Regions from separate parts of the Rhizobium zaerense genome, predicted to be linked through region 1. Evidence: predicted binding sites of a transcription regulator. Region 1 holds the regulator's gene; each other region holds the start of a gene.
The links. The regulator PhoB, encoded in region 1, activates phosphate uptake and scavenging genes when phosphate is short. The targets are predictions, from matches to a motif close to TGTCATNNANCTGTCAT.

Region 1 (4,207 bases):
CCTGATTGGCATGGTCGCCTTCGTCGCCAACGCGCCGACGACACCGCTCGATCCCTCGACGGCTCTGCCCGTACAGGTCTATATGTGGGCCAACGAGGCCGAACGTGCCTTCGTTGAGCGTACTTCGGGTGCCATCATCGTCCTGCTCCTGTTCCTGATCGTCATGAACATGGGCGCCATCCTCTTGCGTCGTCGCTTCGAGCGCCGCTGGTAAACGGAGTTAAACATCATGAACATGTTGACGGAAGCTGCAGTTGAAAAGGCGCTGGATCGCAAGATGAGCAACGTCCCGTATAAGATGATCGGAAAGGAAGTCTCGGTTTACTATGGCGAGAAGCGCGCGCTTTTCGATGTGAACCTGAACGTCCGCGAAAACACCGTAACCGCCCTGATCGGCCCGTCCGGCTGCGGCAAGTCAACCTTCCTGCGGTGCCTCAACCGCATGAACGACACGATCGACGGCTGCCGCGTCACCGGCAAGATCACGCTTGATACCGACGATATCTATGATCCCGATATCGACGTCGTCGAACTTCGCGCCCGCGTCGGCATGGTCTTCCAGAAGCCGAACCCGTTCCCGAAGACGATCTACGAAAACGTCTCCTACGGCCCGCGCATCCATGGCCTTGCCAAGTCGAAGGCCGACCTCGACCAGATCGTCGAGACCAGCCTGCAGCGCGCCGGTCTCTGGAACGAAGTCAAGGACCGCGTGCATGAATCCGGCACCGGCCTGTCCGGCGGTCAGCAGCAGCGCCTCTGCATTGCCCGTGCCGTTGCCGTCAGCCCTGAGGTCATCCTCATGGACGAGCCCTGCTCGGCGCTCGACCCGATCGCCACCGCCAAGGTCGAGGAACTGATCCACGAGTTGCGCGAGAACTACACGATCGTCATCGTCACCCACTCCATGCAGCAGGCCGCGCGTGTCTCGCAGCGCACCGCCATGTTCCACCTTGGCAATCTTGTCGAGGAAAACGACACCGACAAGATGTTCACCAATCCCGACGACCCGCGCACCCAGGACTACATCATGGGTCGTTTCGGCTGATTTTGGCGACACCAAGCCTTCCCGTTATTCGAGGATAAAGCCCCATGGCATCGACACATATTTATTCTGCTTATGATGATGATCTGAAGTTCCTGTCCAGGCGGATTTCCGAAATGGGCGGTCTGGCCGAGCAGATGGTCGCCGAATCCGTCCGGGCGCTCGTCAATGGCGATACCGCGCTGGCGCAGAAGGTCATCTCCGACGACGTGATCCTCGATCACGCCGAACGCGAAATCGGCGACAAGGCGATCGTCACCATTGCCCGCCGTCAGCCGATGGCTGCGGACCTGCGCGAAATCATGGGTTCGATCCGCATCGCCGCCGATCTCGAACGCGTCGGCGACCTCGGCAAGAACACTGCCAAGCGCGTCATCGCCGTCCAAAGCACCGGCGTTCCCCGCAAGCTCGCCCGCGGCCTCGAGCATCTGTCCGAGCTGGCGCTCGTCCAGCTCAAGGAAGTGCTCGACGTCTACACCAATCGTTCCGCCGACAAGGCGAATGCGATCCGCGAACGCGACAACGAGATCGACGCGATGTACACCTCGCTGTTCCGCGAGCTCCTGACCTACATGATGGAAGATCCGCGCAACATCACCAGTTGCACGCATCTTCTCTTCTGCGCCAAGAACATCGAGCGCATCGGCGACCACGCCACCAACATCGCCGAAACGATCTTTTACATGACGACAGGCGCGCAGCCGGAAGGCGACCGTCCGAAGGACGACAGCGCCAACACCGTCGGCGCGGTCACGGAATAACCGTCCGGGCCAGGCGCCCGGACCAGTCAATTGCGTGCGCGCCCGTCCGGGCGCGCAAAGAGGTCGCAGCCAATTTCTGAGTTTGCGCAGGATGCATTGCTTAAATCACCCCCGGTTTAAGGATCATGCGCGAGGAGACCGATACGCATGATCCCGAGAGTTGCAGTTGTTGAAGACGAGGAAGCCCTCAGCGTGCTTCTTCGCTACAATCTCGAAGCGGAAGGCTTCGAGGTCGATACCATCCTTCGTGGCGACGAAGCCGAAATGCGGCTTCAGGAGCGCACGCCAGATCTTCTTATCCTCGATTGGATGCTGCCCGGGGTCTCCGGCATCGAGCTTTGCCGGCGGCTGCGCATGCGGCCGGAAACCGAGCGCCTGCCGATTATCATGCTGACGGCGCGCGGCGAAGAGAGCGAGCGTGTCCGCGGATTGTCGACGGGCGCCGACGATTATGTCGTCAAGCCCTTCTCGACTCCCGAACTCGTTGCCCGCGTCAAGGCGATGCTGCGCCGCGCCCGTCCCGAGGTGCTGTCGACGGTGCTGAAATGCGGTGACATCGAGCTCGACCGCGAAACTCATCGCGTCCATCGCAAGACCCGTGAAGTCCGCCTCGGCCCCACCGAATTCCGCCTGCTGGAATTCCTGATGTCGTCGCCGGGCCGGGTCTTCTCCCGCTCGCAGCTGTTGGATGGCGTCTGGGGCCACGATATCTATGTCGACGAGCGCACCGTCGACGTCCATGTCGGCCGCCTGCGCAAGGCGCTGAATTTCTCCAACATGCAAGACGTCATCCGCACCGTCCGCGGCGCCGGCTATTCGATGGAAGCCTGAGGGCTTTCGTTCTGGGTGAGGGGGACGTGCCCTGCGAAAGGTTGGTGGGGACGGAGAAGGTTGCGGCACAATCTCTTCTCCCCTCGGGGAGAAGGTGCCGGCAGGCGGATGAGGGGGCCACACGGCACACTCTTTCCGTGATAACCTATCCCACATGCCGAACGGCTGCGCCCCGAACACGGTCGAAACGACGCCAACGCGGTCGAAGCCCTCATGGTGTTATAAGAAAGACCGGCTTCCCCGGCCCCCCTCATCCGCCCTACGGGCACCTTCTCCCCGAGGGGAGAAGAGGGAATCGAGATGTTGCGGCATGTCCCTTCGCCCCTTTGAGAACCGGAGGAAGGGTCGAGACCCATGGCGCGACCCTGGTTGGTGGCGGCAGCCGGATAAGGGCAAGTCGGCGTTCTCAACGAACTGAACGCCCGACAGCTTCCATCCAATTACAAAAAAACGGGCCACTTGGCCCGTTTCGTCATTCTAGCAATGATCACCCGCTCAGCTGGCCCGGGCTGCCGCCCGGCGGCGTTCGTTGACCGGCTGGTAGGCAAGCTTCTGGTGATAGCCGCAATAAGGCGAATTGTCGGGGGATTCGCAGCCGCAGAAATGGAAGTCGTCCTTCAGCGGATCGCCGACCGGCCACTTGCAGGTGCGTTCGGTCAGCTCCGTCAGGCCGAGGCGTCGCGAAATCGGCACGACCACATTGCCTCTCGGCACGTATTCCATTTCCTCGATCGTTTCGATCTCGATCTCTTCCTTCAGCATGGTCGCGCCCTGCTGGCGGGTAACGGTGCGGGTGGTGACCCGTGAGGCGTAGTTCGGCGCGCGCGGCGCCGAGGTATTGCGCTTCGGCGTTCGCGCCGCGGTGTTGGTGCCGCCGGCCTTGGCACGGCCGGGAAGGCACAGCCGGTGCACTTTGCCGATGACCGCGTTTCTGCTGACCCCGCCAAGCTGCGCAGCGATCTGGCTGGCGCTCAGTCCTTCGGCCCAAAGTTTCTTGAGTTTCTCGACCCGCTCGTCTGTCCAGTTCATGCCCTGTCTCCACCTTCTGCGTTGGTGATGGCAGAATCCCTCACCGTTGTCCCGGGAGCTCCGAAACAAGAAACGCTTGATCAATTTTGGTGACTAGTTCCGCCGCATGCAGTCTAGTAATTGATCTTTAACCTAGTGTGAGCCTGACTCCGTGACAAGAGTCGCATGAATCCGGATGAATCGAATTCGTAGTTTTCCCCAACTTGCTGCCCCTGCGTGTCATTTCTGCAATAATGCCTGTTGATGACTGGAAATGCCGCTGTACACTCTTGCTGCATACGCTAAGGGCGCCGTTTTGTTGACATTGCAGCGCGAAAAGGAAATAGTGCCACTCGCCGCCGCAAGGCGGCATTTTTGATTTTTCGGGCCTGGTTTCCTTAGCCGGAGTCATTGCCCGGCAACTTTGATGGAGATCGCGCCATGGCTGAAGCCGCGCCGCTTTATGACACCTATTCTCGTGCCCCGCTGCGGTTCGAGCGAGGCGAGGGCGTATGGCTGATCACCGAAACTGGCGAGCGATATCTCGATTTCGGCGCCGGCGTCG
Region 2 (4,207 bases), 1.4 Mb from region 1:
TGCCGGTCGGCCGCGTTGCCGCCGCCGATGATCAGCTTCGGCGCGTGTTTGTCGATCGCTTCCGAAAGCGCCGCTACATTGCCGGAAATGTGCAAGCCGTCGGCTTTCGCGCGGCCTGCGACACGGCTGTCGCCTGCAATCAGCGCGGCTGCTCCAGCATCCTGAATCAATGGCACCAGCTTTTCGGCATGTTTCTGGAAGCTGCCGTCGTCAAGCCCATATTGCGGCACGATCACCGAAGCGACATCGCCGCCCTTCAGCGCGTCGGCGACGACCTTTGCCTGTTCATCGGCATCAGCGATATCAGGTACGATGAGCACAAGGCGGCAGCGGTTTTCCGGTTCGGTCATGAGGTCTTTCCGTTTCCTGCGAATTCCCCTTCGAAATGAGGGATCCGCACTCGTTTTGTGTGAGTAGTTCCGTTAGACGAGGCTTGCAAGAGGAGGACGTCGAAAGCATGCCGCAGGATTTGTCATTCTACTACGCCGCCGTGCCCGCCGTTCTGCTGGTAGGCCTCGCAAAAGGCGGCATGGGCGACGCTTTGTCGCTGATCGGCTTGCCCTTCCTTGCCCTCGTCGTCTCGCCGGTTGAGGCGGCCGCCATCCTGCTGCCGATCCTGGTCTTCATGGACATGATCTCGCTCGTCATCTGGCGCAAGCATGGCGACTGGGCGACGCTGAAGATCATGCTGCCGGGCGCCGTCTTCGGCATTGCGCTGGGCTGGGCGACCTCGGCGCTGGTTCCGGGCAACATGTTGCGCATCGTCATCGGCGCGGTGACCATCCTGTTCTGCCTGCGCTATTTCTGGAACAATTTCGGCCCGGGCGCCGGCAAGGTGATCCCGCCGCGCGGCCAGCGACCGGTGGCCGCCAGCCTCTGGGGGACATTTTCCGGTTACGGCAGCTTCGTTGCTCATGCCGGCGGTGCGCCCTTCCAGATCTATGCCCTGCCGCTCAAATTGCAGCCACGCGAATATACCGGCACCAGCGTGCGCTTCTTCGCGATCCTCAACGCCATCAAGCTGATCCCCTATTTTGCGCTCGGCCAACTCGACAACCAGAATCTTGCGACCTCCGCGACGCTTCTGCCCTTTGCCCCGCTCGCCACCATTGCCGGCGCCTGGTGCGTGCGCCGCATGAAGCCACAGATCTTCTATCCCTTCATGTATGCGATGGCGCTGATCGCCGCCTTCCTGATCGTGCGCGAGGGCCTTGGCTGGTAGAAACCGCTAAAGCATGTCGCGCAAGACTGTGCGGCGGTTTTACGCTAACGACATGCGTAAAAACAAAGACCTAAAGCGCGGCACGCTGCAATGCACAATTTCCTTGCTGGCGCGGCCGGTTTGACGTAGCGTTCCCGCCATGTCGAACACGGACCCTTTCTCTGCAATTGCCGATCCGAACCGGCGGTTTCTGCTGGAGGAATTGCGTCGCGCGCCACGGACGGTCAACGAGCTCGCCGAAGGCCTGCCGATCAGCCGTCCAGCTGTTTCACAGCACCTGAAGGCGCTTCTCGACAGCAATCTGGTCTCCGTGACCTCGGAAGGCACCAAACGCATCTATACGGTCAACAACCGCGGCTTCGACAAGCTCAATTTATGGCTGGATCAGTTCTGGGCCTGATGCAGGTTCCCATAAGATCTGGGGATACGATGTGCATCATAAGAATGCGATGCCAGACGTGGCGGACCCAAAAGCGCCAGCCACGATGCCGGATGCATCGGACTGGCGCAAATATGGTGTCAAATCACCGGTTCTTGCTAATTCTTGGCGGAATGGATGGATTTACCTTGTTGCGCAAGATGATCGCCCGGCGACCCTTGGGAAGATTAGTGGACGGATGATTTAAGACGCTGAATCTCGTCCTTGATGCGCAGCTTGCGGCGCTTGCATTCGGCAAGTTCCGTATCGGAAATAGAGGGAGATGTTCTGAGCGCGTGCAACTCCTCCTCGAGAGCGACATGCTTTTTCTGGAGTGACTCAAGATGAGCTTGAACAGTCATATGACCCTTCCTTCCTCTTACCCTCCCCGGCCAACATCGTCGGGGATCAAGGTGTCAACGGCCGGACTGTGACATATTTTTGAAGGCTTGTCGAAGGCCAAAAGATGAAGACTGGATGGCAATTTCATGATCAAGACTAACTAGCCGTTACCCGTATTTGGTGATAGGAGCTTGCGGAAATCATCGCCAGATCGGACAAGGTCCAGGGACGGTAACGGGGAATGCATATGGCCGATCAGGAACAGGCGGAAATCAGGCTCATAGTGGCGCGCCTGCGTCAGGAGCACGAGGATTTCGATGCCGCGATCAACGCCATGATCCAGACCGGATGCGATGCTCTGCGAATCCAGCGAATGAAAAAGAAAAAACTTGTCATCAAGGACAGGCTCTCCAAGCTGGAAGATCAGATCATCCCTGACATTATCGCCTGAGAGGGAATAGCAGCATCGATGACAGACAGACCACCCGTCGCCATCATCATGGGCAGCCAGTCCGACTGGGAGACCATGAAAAACGCCGCCGACACGCTGGAGGCGCTGGAAATTCCCTATGACGCGCGCATTATTTCGGCGCACCGCACAGTGGACCGGCTGGTCAATTTCGCCAAAGGCGCACGCGCGGAGGGCTTCAAGGTCATCATCGCCGGCGCCGGCGGCGCCGCCCACTTGCCGGGCATGACCGCCGCGATGACACCGCTGCCGGTTTTCGGCGTGCCGGTCCAGTCGAAAGCCCTGTCCGGCCAGGACAGTCTTCTTTCCATCGTGCAGATGCCGGCCGGTATTCCCGTGGGCACGCTTGCCATCGGCAAGGCCGGCGCGGTCAACGCCGCGCTTCTCGCCGCTGCCGTACTTGCCCTTTCCGACGAAGAAATCGCCGACCGGCTCGACGAATGGCGCGAGCGCCAGAGTGCTGCCGTCGCCGAATACCCGATGGACAACCTATGACGGCAAGAACGATCGGCATTATCGGCGGCGGCCAGCTTGGCCGCATGCTGGCCATTGCCGCCGCCCGGTTGAATTTTCGTACGGTCATTCTCGAGCCGCAGGCGGACTGCCCGGCCGCCCAGCTCGCCAACCGGCAGATTACCGCCGCCTACGACGATCCGGCGGCACTGGCCGAACTTGCTGATATTTGCGATGTCGTCACTTACGAATTCGAGAACGTGCCCGTCGCAGCCGCCGAAAGGCTCTCGGCGAATGTCTCCGTCTTTCCGCCGCCGAAGGCGCTGGAAGCCGCCCAGGACCGCCTCGTCGAAAAGCGCTTTCTCAATGACTGCGGCATATCAACCGCCCGCTTCCACACGATCGACAGCCAGGCCGATCTTGAGACGGCACTTGAGGATTTCGGCGGCCAGGGCGTGCTGAAGACCCGCCGCCTCGGTTATGACGGCAAGGGCCAGAAGGTTTTTCGCTCGGCGGCCGACAGCCCGGATGGCGCCTATGCCGCACTCGGCGGCGTACCGCTCATCCTCGAAAGCTTCGTCGCTTTCGAGCGCGAGGTCTCGATCATCGCCGCGCGCGCCACCGACGGGACGGTCGTCTGCTTCGATCCCGCCGAGAATGTGCACCGCGACGGTATCCTTCACACCTCGACGGTTCCAGCCGCGATCTCTGCATCGACGGCGGACGCCGCGCGCCAATCGGCCGAAAAGATCCTTGCCGCGTTGAACTATGTCGGCGTCATCGGTATCGAATTCTTCGTGCTTGCCGATGGTGGCCTGATCGCCAACGAGATGGCGCCGCGTGTCCACAACTCAGGTCACTGGACGGAAGCGGCCTGCGTCGTCAGCCAGTTCGAGCAGCATATCCGCGCCGTCGCCGGCCTGCCGCTTGGCGGTTCTGAACGCCATTCCGACTGCATCATGCAGAACCTGATCGGCGATGATATCCTGGCCGTTCCCGACTGGCTGCGGCGCCCCGATACGCTGGTTCATCTCTATGGCAAGACCGAGTGGCGCCCCGGCCGCAAGATGGGCCATGTCACCACCTTGACGCCGAAATCGCCGGTTTTGGCCTGAGAAAACACCCCCGTGCCTTGGGAAAAACACCTTCATGTGGTTGACACGGAAAAGGTGACGGGGTATCTGCTCCCCCACCTAAACAGCGCGCCCGATGGCGCGCTTTTGATTGTTAAAGATACGGGCGAATGTGAATTCCCCCATAGAGATCGCGGATCAGAAAAATGAAGATCAAGAATTCGCTCAAG
Region 3 (4,207 bases), 380 kb from region 1:
GCTGATCCGGCTCATCCATTCCATCGAAGGTGTCACGCTGCATGCCGCGGTCGAGCGTGCCGGCTCGCCCTTCGTCGGCAAGGATGCCGGCGAGATCGCCGGTCTCGGCCCGACAGGGGTCATCATCGGCGACGATCCGCTCAACGCTTTTCTCGACGCCGAAGGCGTGCTCGACTTTACCTCGCCTGCTGCAACAGTGGAATTCGCAGGCCTCGCCGCGCAGGCCCGCATCGTCCATGTCATCGGCACGACGGGCTGTTCGGACGACGACAATGCGAGGACCGCCGCCGCCGCCCGCCATGCCCGCATCGTCAAGTCGGGCAATATGAGCCTCGGGGTCAATCTGCTCAGCGTGCTCGCAGAGCAGGCAGCACGTGCGCTCGATCCTGATGATTGGGACATCGAGATCCTGGAAATGCACCACAAGCACAAGGTAGATGCGCCGTCCGGCACCGCCCTTCTTTTCGGCGAGGCTGCGGCAAAGGGGCGCGGCATCGATCTTGCCGCGAAATCGGTCCGGGTGCGCGACGGCCATACCGGCGCCCGCGAAGCGGGCACGATCGGCTTTGCGACGCTGCGCGGCGGCTCGGTCATCGGCGAGCATTCCGTGCTTTTCGCCGGCGAAGGTGAAATCGTCACCCTGTCGCACAGTGCGGCCGACCGCTCGATCTTTGCGCGCGGCGCCATCAAGGCGGCGCTCTGGGCGCGCGACAAGAAGCCGGGTCTCTATTCCATGCTCGACGTGCTCGGGCTTTCTTCCTCATAACGATACTACGGAGGCATATTCATGAGCGGTACCCTCGTCCTCGTTCGCCACGGCCAGAGTGACTGGAACCTGAAGAATCTCTTCACCGGCTGGAAGGATCCCGATCTGACCGAGCTCGGCATCCAGGAAGCCAATGCCGGCGGGGCGGCGCTCGCCGAATACGGCATCAAATTCGACGTCGCCTACACCTCCGTGCTGGTGCGCGCGCAGCACACGCTGAAGCTCATCCTCGACAAGGTCGGCCAGCCCGATCTCCTGACGATCCGCGACCAGGCGCTGAACGAGCGCGATTACGGCGATCTCTCCGGCCTCAACAAGGATGATGCGCGCGCCAAATGGGGCGAGGAACAGGTGCATATCTGGCGCCGCTCCTATGACGTGCCGCCGCCCGGCGGTGAAAGCCTGCGCGACACCGGCGCCCGCGTCTGGCCCTACTACCTCACCGAAATTCTGCCGCGCGTGCTCAGAGGCGAGAAGGTGCTGGTTGCCGCGCACGGCAATTCGCTGCGCTCGCTGGTGATGGTGCTCGACAAGCTCACCCGCGAAGGCGTGCTCGCCCTCAACCTCGCGACCGGCGTGCCGATGGTCTACAAGCTGAAGGCGGATTCCACCGTCGCTTCCAAGGAAGTGCTCGGCGACATGTCGGGCGCGCATTAATCTTGGCTGATCTTTCCCCGCTTCTTAGACCATTTCCGTTTTTCTACGAATCACGGAGATGCTCTATCTCTTTGTTTTCACGCAATTCCGGACGCAAAACCGCTACGCACTTTTGCTGGAATTGCTCTAGGCGGGGAAAGGCGCTCAATTCTCGATGGTGAACTGTACCCGGTCGGCCGCGAAGCGGCTGATCGAATATTGCACCGGCACACCCTCAAGATCGGTATTCATCGCCTTGGCGATCAGCAGGATCGCGCCGGGGGTGAGTTCGAGGTCGGCCATGTCGGCCGCACTCGCATGGGCGGCCGTCACTTCGGTCGTCGCCCGGACATAATCCGGCAGGCCGAGTTCAGCGAAAGCCTTGGTAATCGATTCTCCCGTCCGGTAGGCCTCACCGATACCGGCAAAGCGCTTGGCGGGAAACCAGCTCGTCGCCCTTGAAACCGGCCGCTTGTCCGCCTGACGCAATGTTTCCAGGCGGATCACCTCTTCTCCCGGCTTCAGGCCCAGCCAGCGGGCAATCTCGGCACTCGCTTCTTCCTTCGCCTCATCGAGCAGAAGGCCCCGCATTTCACGCGCCTGATCGCCAATGCCGGCGGTGAAGCGCGTGCGCCGCGTGATCGGGAAATTCAGCCGCTCCTTGCGCTCAATCAGCGTGCCGCGACCTTGTACTGCACGGACGATACCCTCCTGCGCCAATGCCGCCAGCGCGCTGCGCACCGTATGCCGGTTGACGCCGAATTGCAGCGCCAGCATGGTTTCCGGCGGCACCATTCCCGTTTCGTCATAGGCTCCCGTGCTGATCGCCTCCCGAATCCGATCGGCGATCTGGCGCCAGAGCGCCACGCCGGTTTGCCTTTGCACCTGCTTCAATCCCGCCATTCCGCCCCTGCTCGTCCATTTAACTCTAGATGTCACACGCTTGTCACGACATCGATTTAGAGCTAAGTATATCTTGTATGGTTGTCTATATCAATAGACATTTTAAGGGAAGCGGCGATGATATCAGCGGACAGGACAGACGCTGCGTCACAGACGGCATCCGGGCGCAAACGCGCCGCCGATCTGCTGGCGCGCGCGGAGCGCAGCGAACTCCAGGCGGTCTTCGATGCGCTGCCGGAAAAGCCTGTGGCCCATCCGGTGCGCGGACCGGAAACCGGGCTGGTGATGGTGCGCGGACGCATCGGCGGCGGCGGCGCTCCTTTCAACCTGGGAGAAGTGACTGTGACGCGAGCGACCGTCCGGCTTGGCTCCGGCTCGGTCGGCCATGCCCAGGCGCTCGGCACCGACCGCGAGAAGGCCAGGCTTGCCGCGATCTTCGACGCGCTCTGGCAGGAGGAGGCGACGAAGGACTTCGTCGAACAGGCCCTGCTTTTACCGATCACAGAGCGGATCGCCGATGCCGAACGCCGCAAGGCGGACGAGACGGCGGCAACCCGCGTCGATTTCTTCACCATGGTGCGGGGAGACAACTGATGGGCCTGAAGACAGAAGCTTTGACCGGCGGCTTTGCCGAGCCGGTCTTCCATGCCCAAAGCGTCTTCAAGATGCTGATGGACGGCATGGCCCGCCCCGGCACGATCCAGACCGCTCAGCCGGATGTCGCTCCGCCGGCACCGCTCGGCATCGCCGCCGGCACGATCGCGCTGACGCTTTGCGACCACGACACATCAGTCTGGCTTTCCCAGGGACTGGCGAGATCCGCCGTGCCGGAGTGGCTCGGCTTCCATACCGGCGCACCGTTGACCACCGAAAAAGCCGAGGCGCGCTTTGCCTTCACCGAGGCCGGCACCGCGCTTTCCTCCTTCGGCCTCTTTGCATCAGGCACGCAGGAATATCCCGACCGCTCGACGACCCTCATCATCGAACTCGCCAATCTCGAGGGTGGCCGCAGGCTGGCGCTGATGGGTCCCGGCATCCAGAGCATGACGGAGATCGCGCCGATCGGCCTGCCGGAGACCTTCCTGCGGCTCTGGACCGAGAACCGCGCGCTCTTTCCGCGCGGCGTCGACATCGTGCTGACCGCGGGCAAGCGTTTCCTCTGCCTGCCGCGCACCACCAAGATCACAGCAACGGAGATCTGAGCTCATGTATGTTGCCGTCAAGGGTGGCGAGACCGCCATCGCCAATGCCCACCGCCTGCTCGCCGACCGCCGCCGCGGCGACCGTTCGCTGCCGGCGATCGGCATCGAACAGATCGTGGCGCAGCTGGCGCTCGCCATCGACCGCGTCATGGCCGAGGCTTCGCTTTTCGACCGCACACTCGCAGCCCTCGCCATTCGCCAATCGCGCGGTGACCTGATCGAGGCGATCTTTCTGCTGCGCGCTTACCGCACGACGCTGCCACGTTTCGGCTATTCCAGGCCGCTCGACACGGCTGATATGACGATCGAACGCCGCATCTCGGCGACCTACAAGGATCTGCCGGGCGGCCAGCTTCTTGGGGCCACCTTCGACTATACCCATCGGCTGCTCGATCCCTCGCTGCTTTCGGACGAGGCGGTGGAGACGCCCGCTCAGCGCGCGGCCGAGACCGGCCGTGTCATGCGCGTCTCCGAGATCCTCGGCGAGGAAGGCCTGATCGAGGCCGACGGCGACATGCCGGAAGATCACGAGATCGGCGACCTGACCCGCGAACCGATGGAATTCCCGATGACCCGGGATCTCCGCCTGCAGGCGCTTGCCCGCGGCGACGAGGGCTTCCTGCTGGCGCTCGGTTATTCGACCCAGCGCGGCTATGGCCGCAACCACCCCTTCACCGGTGAAATCCGCATCGGCGACGTC

Region 2: ACS4RR_RS06395 (YdcH family protein) is a predicted target of PhoB. The motif match lies at 2,107-2,123, and genes of this name have one in related genera.
Region 3: phnF (phosphonate metabolism transcriptional regulator PhnF) is a predicted target of PhoB. The motif match lies at 2,336-2,352, and genes of this name have one in related genera.

The regions. Positions count from the first base shown of each region.
Region 1 is NZ_CM132690.1:4,882,484-4,886,690, reverse strand. It holds gene pstA (phosphate ABC transporter permease PstA) at 1-214, shown strand, start outside; gene pstB (phosphate ABC transporter ATP-binding protein PstB) at 230-1,045, shown strand; gene phoU (phosphate signaling complex protein PhoU) at 1,090-1,803, shown strand; gene phoB (phosphate regulon transcriptional regulator PhoB) at 1,951-2,634, shown strand; gene ACS4RR_RS24125 (GcrA family cell cycle regulator) at 3,130-3,663, opposite strand; gene ACS4RR_RS24120 (aspartate aminotransferase family protein) at 4,084-4,207, shown strand, end outside.
Region 2 is NZ_CM132690.1:1,341,851-1,346,057, reverse strand. It holds gene ACS4RR_RS06415 (thiamine phosphate synthase) at 1-350, opposite strand, end outside; gene ACS4RR_RS06410 (sulfite exporter TauE/SafE family protein) at 458-1,222, shown strand; gene ACS4RR_RS06405 (ArsR/SmtB family transcription factor) at 1,362-1,622, shown strand; gene ACS4RR_RS06400 (YdcH family protein) at 1,829-2,002, opposite strand; gene ACS4RR_RS06395 (YdcH family protein) at 2,230-2,433, shown strand; gene purE (5-(carboxyamino)imidazole ribonucleotide mutase) at 2,452-2,946, shown strand; gene ACS4RR_RS06385 (5-(carboxyamino)imidazole ribonucleotide synthase) at 2,943-4,019, shown strand; gene ykgO (type B 50S ribosomal protein L36) at 4,184-4,207, shown strand, end outside.
Region 3 is NZ_CM132690.1:326,624-330,830, forward strand. It holds gene dapB (4-hydroxy-tetrahydrodipicolinate reductase) at 1-766, shown strand, start outside; gene ACS4RR_RS01700 (2,3-bisphosphoglycerate-dependent phosphoglycerate mutase) at 788-1,423, shown strand; gene phnF (phosphonate metabolism transcriptional regulator PhnF) at 1,568-2,305, opposite strand; gene phnG (phosphonate C-P lyase system protein PhnG) at 2,423-2,899, shown strand; gene phnH (phosphonate C-P lyase system protein PhnH) at 2,899-3,507, shown strand; gene ACS4RR_RS01720 (carbon-phosphorus lyase complex subunit) at 3,512-4,207, shown strand, end outside.